DNA from 3 places in the Salinivibrio sp. IB643 genome. Region 3 is predicted to be linked to each of the others. Evidence: predicted binding sites of a transcription regulator. Region 3 holds the regulator's gene; each other region holds the start of a gene.
The links. Region 3 encodes CRP, which controls carbon source genes, mostly activating them, when cyclic AMP is high. Its sites were predicted from a motif close to TGTGANNNNNNTCACA; they were not measured.
Positions count from the first base shown of each region.

Region 1: BZG77_RS11300 (NupC/NupG family nucleoside CNT transporter) is a predicted target of CRP. The motif match lies at 2,058-2,073, and genes of this name have one in related genera.
Region 2: rppH (RNA pyrophosphohydrolase) is a predicted target of CRP. The motif match lies at 1,369-1,384, and genes of this name have one in related genera.

Region 1 covers NZ_MUFF01000026.1:2,854-7,119, forward strand. The annotation lists partial or broken gene BZG77_RS11290 (ISAs1 family transposase) at 1-120, opposite strand, end outside; tRNA gene BZG77_RS11295 (tRNA-Ser) at 363-453, opposite strand; gene BZG77_RS11300 (NupC/NupG family nucleoside CNT transporter) at 634-1,842, opposite strand; gene BZG77_RS11305 (NRAMP family divalent metal transporter) at 2,424-3,701, shown strand; gene BZG77_RS11310 (Bax inhibitor-1/YccA family protein) at 3,909-4,266, shown strand, end outside.
Region 2 covers NZ_MUFF01000013.1:34,494-38,759, forward strand. The annotation lists gene BZG77_RS07780 (hypothetical protein) at 1-235, shown strand, start outside; gene mutH (DNA mismatch repair endonuclease MutH) at 243-956, opposite strand; gene rppH (RNA pyrophosphohydrolase) at 1,538-2,050, shown strand; gene ptsP (phosphoenolpyruvate--protein phosphotransferase) at 2,063-4,266, shown strand, end outside.
Region 3 covers NZ_MUFF01000015.1:36,496-40,761, forward strand. The annotation lists gene astD (succinylglutamate-semialdehyde dehydrogenase) at 1-470, shown strand, start outside; gene BZG77_RS08340 (DUF1338 domain-containing protein) at 481-1,272, shown strand; gene crp (cAMP-activated global transcriptional regulator CRP) at 1,392-2,024, opposite strand; gene BZG77_RS08350 (phosphoribulokinase) at 2,274-3,143, opposite strand; gene BZG77_RS08355 (YheU family protein) at 3,200-3,418, opposite strand; gene BZG77_RS08360 (hydrolase) at 3,566-4,266, opposite strand, start outside.

The DNA of each region.
Region 1 (4,266 bases), on a different contig from region 3:
AGACAACACCGCACAAATCGTTATCAAAATAATATCTGATAACGTATATTCAACTTTATCTTCTTGGCGAATGTCTCTAATGGAAACGAAATGCATAAATGGACTTTTATCTTCTGTCATTTTTAATCTCCTAAACGTTAGGAGACCATTAAATCGCTAGCCCAAGCATGGTGCGGATCTTCATGCGTTTTCCCTGGCGGCGTCCAAAAGGCCTTACAGAGCGATTTTTGCGGGCTAGGTTATCAGATGCTGGGCAGTGTGTTTAGGCAAAGGCGTCTAAAATGTTGGCGCAGTCAGGGTTTGGGAGTTTGTGGGGGATAAACGCAAAAAAGCCGCTGACTAAGCAGCGGCTTTTCTATATGTGGCGGAGAGATAGGGATTTGAACCCTAGAAGGGCTATTAACCCTTGCCGGTTTTCAAGACCGGTGCTTTCAACCACTCAGCCATCTCTCCGGAACGCGGCGTATAATATTGGGTTCGCTTTGGCTTGTAAACCCTTTATTTGCCGCTTTTTGTCTGCTCGCTCAATCAATGATCAGCTTGGCGAACATGTTAGCAAAAGGCGATTAGCTTGCCGCCAATCGCCCTGCTTTTACTGAGACACTTTAACTAAGTCTCTTTACTGCGCAATGTTTATAGCGCGATAAAAATACCCGCCAATGCCGCACTCATTAGGTTGGCAAAGGTGGCAGCAATCACCGCGCGCACGCCTAAGCTTGCCACATCTTTGCGGCGCTCCGGCACCATGGCACCAATCGAGCCAAGTTGAATGGCAATCGAGCCGATATTGGCAAAGCCACACAGCGCAAAGGTCACAATCACCTGGCTTTGCACCGACAGGTTGGCTTTAATATCGGCAAAGGATAAGAAGGCGACAAACTCATTAAGCGCAATCTTCTGTCCCAAGAGGTTGCCGACATCAAACACTTCATGCACGGGTACACCGGTAAGCAACGCCAGGGGTGAGAACAGGTAACCAAACAACATTTCTAGGCTTAAGCCGTCAATGTCGACCAGCTCCCCTAAACTACTCAGCCCGGCGTTTAGCATCGCAATCACACTGATAAAGGCCACCAGCATGGTGCCGACCGCAACCGCGACTTTCATGCCGTTCATCGCCCCGCTAGCCAATGCATCAATCGCGTTTGCTTGGTCGCTATCGCTGATCTCAACCTGGCTTTGCTCGGCCGGTGTTTCGGTCTCTGGGACGATGATTTTGGCCATCAATAGCCCACCCGGTGCCGCCATAAAGCTCGCGGCAATCAGGTATTTTAAATCTACACCCATCGCGGCATAACCACCAAGCACACTACCGGCCACCGAGGCCATACCGCCGACCATCACCGCAAATAGCTCTGAGCGAGTCATTTTGCTAAGAAAAGGGCGAACCACCAAAGGAGATTCGCCCTGAGAAAGAAAGATGTTACTGGTGGCTACCAGCGATTCAGCTCGACTGGTGCCGAGTAATCGCTGTATGCCCCCGCCGAGCAATTTAATAACCCACTGCATAATGCCGAGATGATAAAGGAGAGAAATCAGCGCACTGATAAAAATGATTAACGGCAGAACTTTAACAGCGAAGATAAATCCATCATTGGCCAGCGGACCAAATACAAATTCGATACCTTCGTTGGCGAACGATAACAACTTAGCCGCGCCATTGCTCATTGAGCCCAGCATGGCTTGCCCAAAGGGGATATAGAGCACTAACGCCGCGAAACCGGCTTGTAAACCAAACGCGCCGAGCACGGTACGCCAATTGATGGCTTTACGGTTAGTGGAAAATGCGCACGCGCACAGAACCAGAGCGACCAGACCTGCCGCACTATAGAGGAGTTGCATAAATAGATTACCTTGCCGTGTTGTATTGCACTTACGGTACGGATGAATACGACACGCTGCCGGGGAGGCAAGAGGTTCCATCATGCGTTACATCGTACCGCGGGTTCGGTGAAGGTGGGCCCTACCTTGGACGCTTTTTCTTCAGCCGCGAATCGCGACACAGCCACTCTTTGCCTATCACTGAGCAAAGAGCGCATGTTGGGCGAGCATTATATTGTGATTGGAGTCTCATTTCCAGCAGAATTTGATCTTAGATCACACTTATTCAGCCCTGATTGCACCCTGCTAAGATCTTTTCCGGCGCTGCCTGCTCTCTCAGACAATGGTCGGATGTTTATCGCTTTATATTTATGTCAGGTTAGTGGTGTTGGACATTCGCACCCAGCGTGACGCCTATTATGAATAAACATGGCAAGATTAGTTGACACGTTTAACTCATATGCTATTCATGGGTAGCTATTGACAAAAAAACTAAAGGCAAAACGATAAAGATTGGCCTTACGCGTAAAATATAAAAGCAATAGCGTTGAATCATAAAATTAAGCAAACACAACAACGCAATTATTATAAAGGAAACAACCATGCAAACCGCCTCTTCGCACCAGACAGCGCCCAGCTTGTCGGTGATGCAACGCCTACGCGCTTTAGGGCCAGGGATAATGATGGCCGCGGCGGCAGTAGGCGGATCTCACCTTGTTGCATCTACAAAAGCCGGTGCTATTTATGGCTGGCAGCTCGCAGCATTGATCCTGCTCGTTAACTTATTTAAATACCCCTTTTTTCGAGCAGGCGTACAATATACCGCAGGCACTGGCGAAACGCTGGTAGAAGGCTATGCGCGCTTAGGCCGCCCTTACTTGTGGCTGTTTGTCACACTGAGTGCCGTGTCTGGTGTCATTAACACCGCTGCCTTGACCTTATTTAGCGCCAGCTTATTAAGCTATTTTGTGCCGTTTGATCTGTCACTAACGGTGTTGTCGACCATTATTGTGATCACTTGCCTGGTGATATTAATTGCTGGCCACTACAAGGCATTGGATCTGCTTGCTAAAGTAATCATGGCAACGCTAACTTGCGCCACTTTGGTCGCGGTTACAGTTGCGGTCGGTAACCCAGTCGCGGTCGAGCCTAGTTTTAATGCGCCGTCGATTTGGTCGGTAGCAGCGATTGGCTTTATCGTGGTCACCATGGGTTGGATGCCCGCCCCGATTGAAATTTCTAGTATTACGTCGGTGTGGCTCAAGCGCAAAGCGCAATCTGAGCCAATCAATGCCCAAGCGGCGCTGTTTGATTTTAACGTCGGCTACATTGGCACCGCGCTATTGGCGATTGTGTTCTTATCACTGGGTGCCCTGCTTCTGCACGGCAGCGGGGTGGAACTGAAACAATCCGGTATTGGCTTTTCTCATCAATTGGTGAGTTTGTATGCCGCCACCATTGGCGAGTGGTCACGTTATTTGATTGCGGTGGTCGCCTTTTTCTGTATCTTCGGCAGCACCATCACGGTAATCGATGGCTATGCGCGGGTGGTGTCCGAATCGCAACGGTTATTACGCGAGCAAACAGAAGCAGAAGCAAAACCCGCAGTTACACAAGGCTGGATGGTACTGATCGCTGTGTTGGCACTGGCTATCGTAGCATTTTGGACTGGGGCGCTGCTGACCATGCTTGATTTTGCCATGGTCGCGGCATTTGTCACCACGCCCTTTTTCGCGCTATTGAACTATATTTTGGTGACCAAGCACCGTTTACCACCCGAAGTGACCATGAGCAAGGCGATGCGCGCATTGGCAATCACCGGGCTGGTCTATTTATTTGGTTTCTTGGCCGTGTTCGTCTGGTGGAAGTGGTTGATGTAACAAACTTTACCTTGTTCGCGCTTCAAGGGCTGGGTTAACATCCCTTTACAACTTCACCATCGGTGTTAGGCGCGGATAAGGTATTATTAACCCTATAAAAGCCAGTCGTGGTTTAGATTAAGGACGTGGGCAGCTTGAAAAAGTGAACGACTGCCCGCATAACTGTCGTATATAAAAATGGATTGTTAACCCAACCGGGAGAACGTTATGAACGATCGTATCGTTTCGCACAGCCAGTCACAGCAGAGTGCGTTATCTACAAACAAGGTGCTACGTAACACGTATGCATTGCTATCGATGACACTGATCACCAGTGCTATCGCGGCCTTTATCGCTATCGCTGTCGGCATCGGCCCAATGATGTCGCTAGGTATGACCCTAGGTGCGTTGGCGATCGTGTTCTTTGTGCTACCACGCACCATGAACTCTTCTGCCGGTATTGTGTGGACATTCGTCTTCACCGGCTTGCTAGGTGCCTCACTCGGCCCAACCCTGACCTATTACCTGAGCCTGTCGAGCGGCCCAGGCATTGTGATGCAGGCGCTTGCCACCACAGGGATGGTGT
Region 2 (4,266 bases), on a different contig from region 3:
GGCTCATGCGGGAGGCGCCAAGTATTCGGTAGAAGTCGAAATCAAGAAGCAGCTCGAGCCGTTACGTTCCGCTCAAACCGGCGAAGTGATGCAGTTTGATCATGTGGGACAAGTGGGGGATAAGCTCAAGGCGCTTGGCATTGAACAGGGCGTGTTACGCTTAATGGATCCCTATGATGAGTTCGCGACCGGTGGGGAGCCTGGGTGTCGCGAAGACATGCCGATTCGATTTTAAGGCGCTATTATTGCGGATCGAGGAAGTAACGGCTCAGGATCTGGTGGGTAAATTGTGTCCGTAAATAAAACCCACGTGGTAGCGTTCGGATTGGCTCGCCATGAGATCCAAAGGCGTCGGTGAGTACGCTGCCATTAGCAGCCTTGGGCCGCAATTGTAGGTATTGGCCTTGACGTGCCGTGATTTCAGTCACGCGTCCCAATGCCACCCAATCCATTAATTCTTCCCAGTCGGCGCGTAAGCATGCGTCTTCTTCTGAGCTAGGAGACCACAGCAGGGGGGTCCCTATCCGTCGCTTCGCCACGGGAATATCACGCTCGCCTTCCACGGGGACCCATAACACGCGTGATAGTTTTTGTCTTACATGGCTGGTTTCCCAACGTACCCCCGCAATCCCAGTGAGTGGCGCGACACAGACAAAGGTTGTTTCTAGAGGCTTACCGTTTTGGTTGACGGGAATGGTTTTTAGCTCAATCCCTAAATGCGCGAAGTCTTGTTCAGGCTTACTCCCCGCATTGGCACCTAAACAGGTCTCGAGTAACATACCGATCCAGCCTTTTTCCCGAGAGAGTGTTTCCGGACAGCTTATCCTTAGTGACTGGCTCACTTCACCCAGCGTCAGACCTGCAAGCTCTAGTGCTCGGTCCATCAGTATCTGTTCAGACTCAGGAGGATGTATCACAGTGGCTCGATCCTGTTTATGGGCATAACGGTCGTACATTATCGAGGACTGTCATCAGTGCTGCAACTGGATCCTTGGGGAGAGAATGTCATGACTGTCCTTTAGTTATCCACATGGCCATCATTTTATGCGCGTAAAATGAGGCGCATGATCATATATACAGTAATAAAAATCAGATTAAAATGGACAAAAGAGCTGAACTGTCGATTTTTTGAGCTGTTGATGTGGATAATGCACTAGCTGGTGGATCTTTGAGCGATCTGTGCGTATTTAATGATCGTCAGATCTTGCCAAGGATCCCATCTTAGCAGTTTACGTTTAAATTTTTGAATTTAATGATTTATTTTATTTTTATGACAATATTTATTTCCGTTAGATGATCGATGCCTGATGCTTTAATGCACTTTTTCTAGGCTTCTTCACAAATCTATCCACAGAAAGCGTGAATAAATGTGCGCAAACTCTCATTGCTATGTTTATAACTTCCTGTTAGAGGGTGAGTTATCCTCAGATGGCGACGAGAGCGCAAAAAAGAAGGTCAATCCACAATGTTTGTTTACCCTCAGCCGCTTTTTGTGAAAAAATCAGGTTCAGTAGAGATTTATCATTGAGGTTGTCCAGTGATTGATGGCGATGGCTATCGTCCCAATGTGGGGATAGTAATTTGTAACGGCCACGGTCAAGTACTCTGGGCTCGTCGATATGGTCAGCATTCATGGCAGTTTCCACAAGGTGGTATTGATGAAGGAGAAAGTCCTGAGCAAGCCATGTATCGTGAATTGTATGAAGAAGTTGGACTGACCAAAAAAGATGTGCGCATCTTGGGGACTAGTCGACATTGGTTACGTTATAAATTACCGAAACGCTTGGTGCGGTGGGATTCTAAACCCGTATGTATTGGGCAAAAGCAAAAATGGTTTTTGCTTAAGCTTGAGTGTGATGAGTCACACGTGAACGTTTTGCGTGGCGGGACACCTGAATTTGATGGCTGGCGTTGGGTCAGTTATTGGTACCCTGTGCGTCAAGTCGTGGCATTTAAGCGTGAAGTCTATCGGCGTGCAATGAAAGAGTTTGCGCCGCTTGCGATGCCTTTTAAAGAACGCAAACCTCGACGTAAAAATAAGCGAGGGTAAAGGAGAAACTCGGTGCTCACGCAGTTAAGGAATATTGTGCAAAGCGTTGCAATGTCAGCCGATCTCGATCAGGCGCTGCATACGTTGGTGCAACAAACCTGCTTGGCAATGCGTACCGAGTGCTGCTCTGTCTATCTCGCCAACTTTGAGCAACAAAGCTTTGATCTGATGGCAACGCAGGGGCTCGATCCGTCGGCGCAAGTGTCGATGTCGTTTGGTGACGGGTTGGTTGGCGTGGTCGGTCAACGGGCTGAGCCTTTAAACCTCGCTTATGCACGACGACATCCTGCTTTTAGACCTTTTCCAGCGACAGGAGAAGACGCGTTTCAATCTTTTTTGGGTACGCCCATTATTTATCGCAAAAAGGTGCTGGGCGTATTAGTCGTTCAGCAACACCAACCGCGTCAATTTGATCAAAGTGAAGAGTCGTTTCTTGTCACCTTAGCCGCGCAGTTGGCGGTGGTATTTGCCCATGCGGATGCGCAAGGGGGGTGGCAAGGTACCCGATCGCCTATTTTACTTGAAGGGATGCCGGCGTCACCGGGGATCGGTATTGCTCAAGCTTGGTGCGACGAGTCGCAACCAAGGCTAGAAGACGTTGCTCCGGCAAGCAGTCTCGATGTGTCGCGAGAGCTCGACCGCTTAGACACCGCGATTGATGAGGCCAGTACCGAGTTCCGGCGTTTGCGTAAGCGCTTTGATAAGGAGCTACAAAAAGACGCATTAGCGATTTTTGATCTGTTTGTACATCTGCTCAATGATCCCATGTTGCGAGAAGACATAACGGTCAGGATCCAGCAAGGTGATGAAGCGACGTGGGCCGTGCGACAAACTGTGGAGGCCTTTTCCACGCGCTTTTCCCTGATGGACGATCCTTATCTCAAAGCGCGCGCAGACGATATAAAAGAACTGGGTCAGCGATTACTCTATTTTTTGATGGCCCCGGCTGGCAGTGCTCCAGCAATTTCATCACCGGTTGTGTTACTGGCTCACGAGCTGACAGCCGGTATGCTGGCTTCGATTCCTCGTACCTTACTGGCAGGCGTTGTCGCCGAACAGGGAGCGGCTAATTCTCATGCTGCCATTCTCGCGCGGGCATTGGGGATCCCTGCGATCATGGGGGTCAGCTTTTCTCCCTCACGCTTGCACCACAAAACCGTTATCCTCGATGGACACAAAGGGGTATTAATGATCGAGCCTGCCGAGGCCTTGATCAACGAATACCTGCAATTAGTGCAAGAAGAAGCCAGCTTACAATCGACCTTTGAGACAGCACTGGCCAGCCCGGGACAAACCCAAGACGGCACCCGGGTTGAGGTCCATTTAAATGCCGGTCTTAGTGCCGATAGTCAAATTGCGATTAATCAAGGGGTGGATGGTGTAGGACTTTTTCGCACTGAAGTCCCTTTTTTAATGTTACGCCGGTTCCCCTCTGAAGACGAACAAGTGAAACAGTATCGCGCCATTCTTGCCAGTTACCCTGATAAGCCTGTGGTGATGCGTACGTTGGATATCGGTGGGGATAAGCCGCTTCCTTACCTAAGTGTGGAAGAAGATAATCCTTTTCTGGGGTGGCGCGGTATTCGCTTCAGCTTGGATCATCCGGATATCTTTTTGATCCAAGTCCGTGCCATGTTACGCGCGAGCATAGGTTTAAATAACCTTAAGTTACTACTGCCAATGATCTCTGGCCGCAATGAGTTATTGGAAGCGAAAACCTTGGTCAGCCGCGCGTATCAAGAGGTCAGCCAAGAGGCCGAGAGCACGGGTGAGAGCGTTAATCTCCCTATGCTCGGGATCATGGTCGAAGTCCCCTCTATTTTGTATCAGTTGGATAATATCGCGCGTGATATCGATTTTTTATCGGTAGGGACCAATGACTTGACCCAATATTTACTCGCCGTTGATCGTAATAATGCGCGGGTCGCGGATATTTTTGATGCCCTGCATCCTTCAGTACTCCATGCCTTATCATCCATTGCAACCATGGGTGCGCGCCATCAATTACCGGTAAGTGTCTGCGGTGAGTTGGCCGGCGATCCTGTGGGTGCAGCATTATTAGTGGGATTGGGTTACCAGCAACTGAGTATGAACACTCGGAATGTCGCCAAAATCAAATATCTGTTAAGTCGATTACCGCATGAGGCGCTAGTGGTGCAGGCGAATACTATGCTGACATTAGACGACCCTGATGCGATTCGGGCATCGACCGAAGC
Region 3 (4,266 bases):
CCACACAGCAGAAATTGATCGATCTGGGAGCTACTCCCGTCATAGAGTGCGAGCATTTACACGATGCGGTGATTTCTCCAGGGATTTTAGATGTGAGTGGCATTCAAGCGTTACCCGACGAAGAGTATTTCGGTCCGCTACTACAAGTGCAGCGCTATCAGGATATGGCTGATGCGATCACGAAGGCGAATGATACCCGCTATGGTTTGTCGGCAGGCCTTATCAGTGAAGACGAGGGCGAATGGCAATACTTTCTCGATCATATTCGCGCAGGGATTGTGAATCGTAATCGTCAGTTGACAGGGGCAAGCGGTGATGCGCCATTTGGCGGGCCAGGTGCGTCGGGTAATTTACGTCCAAGCGCTTACTATGCCGCCGATTATTGCGCTTATCCCATGGCATCAATGGAAGGGGATCAGGTGGTACTGCCTGAGACGTTCGCCCCCGGTATTCCGACTCAACAAGATTAAGGAGACCAACATGGACAGTGGCCAAGCGTTATTCGATAAATTATGGCAAGACTATATTAACCGTCTTTGCCCATCGGCACATCAGGTACATGCCTTGCTCGAAGAAGGGCAGCCTTTAATCAATGATCATATTGCCTTGCGGACATTTGGTTTGCCCAAGGTTGGGCTTGAGGTCTTGGCGCGCCCTTTCCTGGCGCTAGGCTATCAGCAAAAAGGGGACTATACCTTTGAAGCGAAAAAGCTTAACGCTTGCCATTTCGAGCACCCCGATCCTTTGATGCCGAAAGTGTTTATCAGTGAATTGATGGTCGAGCAATGCTCGCCTGCGCTGCAAGCCATTGTTCACAAGCTGGTGGCACAAGTCGATGCGTCGTCACTAACAGGGAGCGATTTTCTTCATCAGGGGCGGCTTTGGGACATCGATAGCGCTACCTATCAAGCGCTTGCTGAGGAGAGTGAATACGCATCCTGGGTAGCCGCGCACGGTTATGGCGCGAATCATTTCACGGTGAGTGTCAATCAGTTAAAGGCTCATGATCATTGCCAATCGGTTAATCAAAAGCTGCGAGACAATGGCTTTGCAATTAACGAAGCGGGTGGTGAAGTAAAAGGGGACGCATCCGTTTATCTGGAGCAATCCTCCACAATGGCTGACCGTGTCCCTGTTGTTTTCTCTGATGGCACGCAAACCATTCCAGGTGGTTTTTATGAGTTTGCTAAGCGCTATGTCCTTCCTAATGGCGAATTATATCAGGGGTTTGTCGCCGCTTCAGCGGATAAAATTTTTGAGAGCACACACTAATAAATAGTGGATCTAACGAGGCCTAAACGGTTAAGGAAGAGTTCGCTCTTCCTTTTTTATTGTTTTAAAAAGAAAAACCGACGCCAGGGCGTCGGTTTGGAATACAGAGAGCGCTGTGATTAGCGGGTACCGTATACCACGATGGTTTTACCATGGGCTGAAATAAGGTTTTGCTCTTCCAGCATTTTAAGAATACGGCCCACGGTTTCACGCGAGCAGCCAACGATTTGGCCAATTTCCTGACGCGTGATTTTAATTTGCATGCCATCAGGGTGCGTCATGGCATCGGGTTGCTTCGCTAAATTCAACAAGGTTTGCGCAATACGGCCCGTGACGTCCAGGAAGGCAAGATCCCCCACTTTTTGGCTAGTCACTTGCAAACGGCGCGCCATTTGTGAGGACAAACGCATCAATATATCAGGGTTAACCTGGATCAGTTGGCGGAACTTTTTGAATGAGATTTCTGCCACTTCACAAGGAGACTTAGCCCGAACCCAAGCGGTACGCTCCTGATCATCTTCGAAAAGGCCTAGCTCACCGATGAAATCACCTTGGTTAAGATAAGACAGGATCATTTCCTTGCCTTCTTCATCTTTGATTAGAACGGCGACAGACCCTTTCACGATGTAATACAAGGTCTCCGCTTTTTCGCCTGCATGAATCAGCGTGCTTTTAGACGGATACTTGTGGATGTGACAATGTGAAAGGAACCACTCGAGTGTAGGGTCTGTTTGAGGTTTTCCTGGAACCATATAACTTATTTCCTCTGCATGTGTTGCCCGGCAACAACGTCCTATCTTTGTCTGAGGGGTAACCCACCAGATCTATGCACAGAATACGAAGTCTGGGCGCGGGCTACAAGCTCGCTGTATGTTAACAAGAGTGTATCTTTTTTTGTTAGCAATTTCTTGATTTTGATCTAGGCCAACCGCCTAAAAAACTGGCAAAAACGTGGCTAAGATCACGGCTTGAGAAGTAATACACGATAGATGCGCTACGCCCTAGCCAATTTTGCCTTTTTCGATTAACTGCTGAATCAATGGACGGATGATAAGTTCCATCGCAAAGCCCATCTTACCGCCTGGCACGACGAGTGTATTATGCCGTGACATAAAAGACCCCGTGATCATTTGCAGCAGATAAGGAAAGTCGACGTTTTTCATCCCTCGAAAGCGGATCACCACAAAGCTCTCATCCAACGAAGGAATGCCTTTGGCGTTCAGTGGGTTGGAGGTATCGACCGTCGGCACCCGTTGAAAGTTAATGTGAGTGCGTGAGAATTGCGGCGTAATATAATGCAAATAATCGTCCATCGACCGCACAATCGAGTCGGTGACCGCTTCGCGTGAGTGGCCCCTATCGCGGGTATCGCGGACAAACTTCTGAATCCACTCAAGGTTGACGATCGGGACCATACCAATCAATAGGTCGACATGTTGGGCGACATTGACCTCACCATCAACCACACCGCCGTGCAAGCCTTCGTAAAATAGTACGTTGGTATTGTCGGGTAAATCCTGCCATGGTGTGAAGGTCCCTGGCATTTGATTGTAGGGCACCGCTTCGTCAAAGGTATGCAAGTAGCGGCGATATTTACCTGTGCCGAGTTCACCGTACTCACGGAAAAACTGCTCGAGTCGCGGAAAATCATTGGCGGTGGGGCCAAAGTAACTAATGTGCCGTCCTTGCTCACGTGCTTTACGGATCTCGACGTCCATTTCCGGTCGCGTAAAGCGATGGAAACTGTCCCCTTCTAGCCACGCCGCTTTGATGTTCATCATCTGGAACATCTTACGGAATGCTTCGGACGTGGTGGTGGTCCCTGCTCCTGAAGAGCCGGTGACCGCGATGATTGGATGTTTAGCCGACATGACGCGCCCTGTCATTCAGTCTGAATGTGTATCGCTGTTTATTGCGTACAGCGATGCTAAGATCTGAGTGCTTCTTTACGACGAATATCCACTGTCTCGTGCAACTCAGAATACACAATCACGGCGTCGCCGGATTGCAGTTGTTGGCGAACATCCGCCACTTTTTGTGCAAAGCTGACTTCCCGCTCACCATAATCGGTTCCTTCCCGTAACACAAAGTGCTCGATTAAACGAGTCAGTGTTTCCTCAGGGACCGATTGCCAAGGAACCATCATACTACATCACCTTTTGTTGATTTATGGCTGAGACGTTAGGGTGCTTGGTGCTGATATTGTGAATCAGCTCGCATTTTACCCAATCATTTAACACAATGCAGTAGATCAATGTGCGTCGGTCTTTTTTGCTTTGTGTGGCGTCCCTTTTTAACGGGACGAGCAAAGGCGTAAGGCTAACCAGTGAGGCACCGACTGCTCCAGCCAGAACTGTGGCTGGCGCCAACTGCCGGTAACAAAACCAACATGCCCACCATGTTCGCTCAGTTGATAGTCAATATTCGCGGGCAGAGGCGAGGTTGGGATCACTGCGTCGGTCATAAAGGGATCGTCTTTCGCATGGATAATCGCAAGTGGGACCGTAATAGCGTCAAGGACAGATAAACCACTACAGCTTTGATAGTAGTGTTGAGCATCGTCAAAGCCATGCAGCGGTGCGGTGACCGTTTGATCGAACTCGAACAGGGTTTTAATCTTTGGCCGCTCCCCAGCATGCCACCGACCCACTTTTTGGTGTCGGGTAAGTTTTTCCGATAAGGTTTGTCGCATCGACCGTAGCAAATACGCTTGATAAACACGGGAAAACCCTTGTTGAATACGGGTCGAGCACGCCGCTAAATCGAGCGGGGGAGAAATAGCACAACCACAACTGACAATCGGATCATGCTGATAGTCGGCCAGGTAGCGCACCAACATGTTTCCTCCCAAAGAGACTCCCACAGCGGCAATCTCATTGTTCGGGTAGGTCTGGCGTAAATAGGTCAAAAATGCCCGAGCATCCTCCGTTTCGCCGGAATGATAAGTCCGCGGCGCGCGATTAAGACGGCCACTGCAACCGCGAAAATGCATCA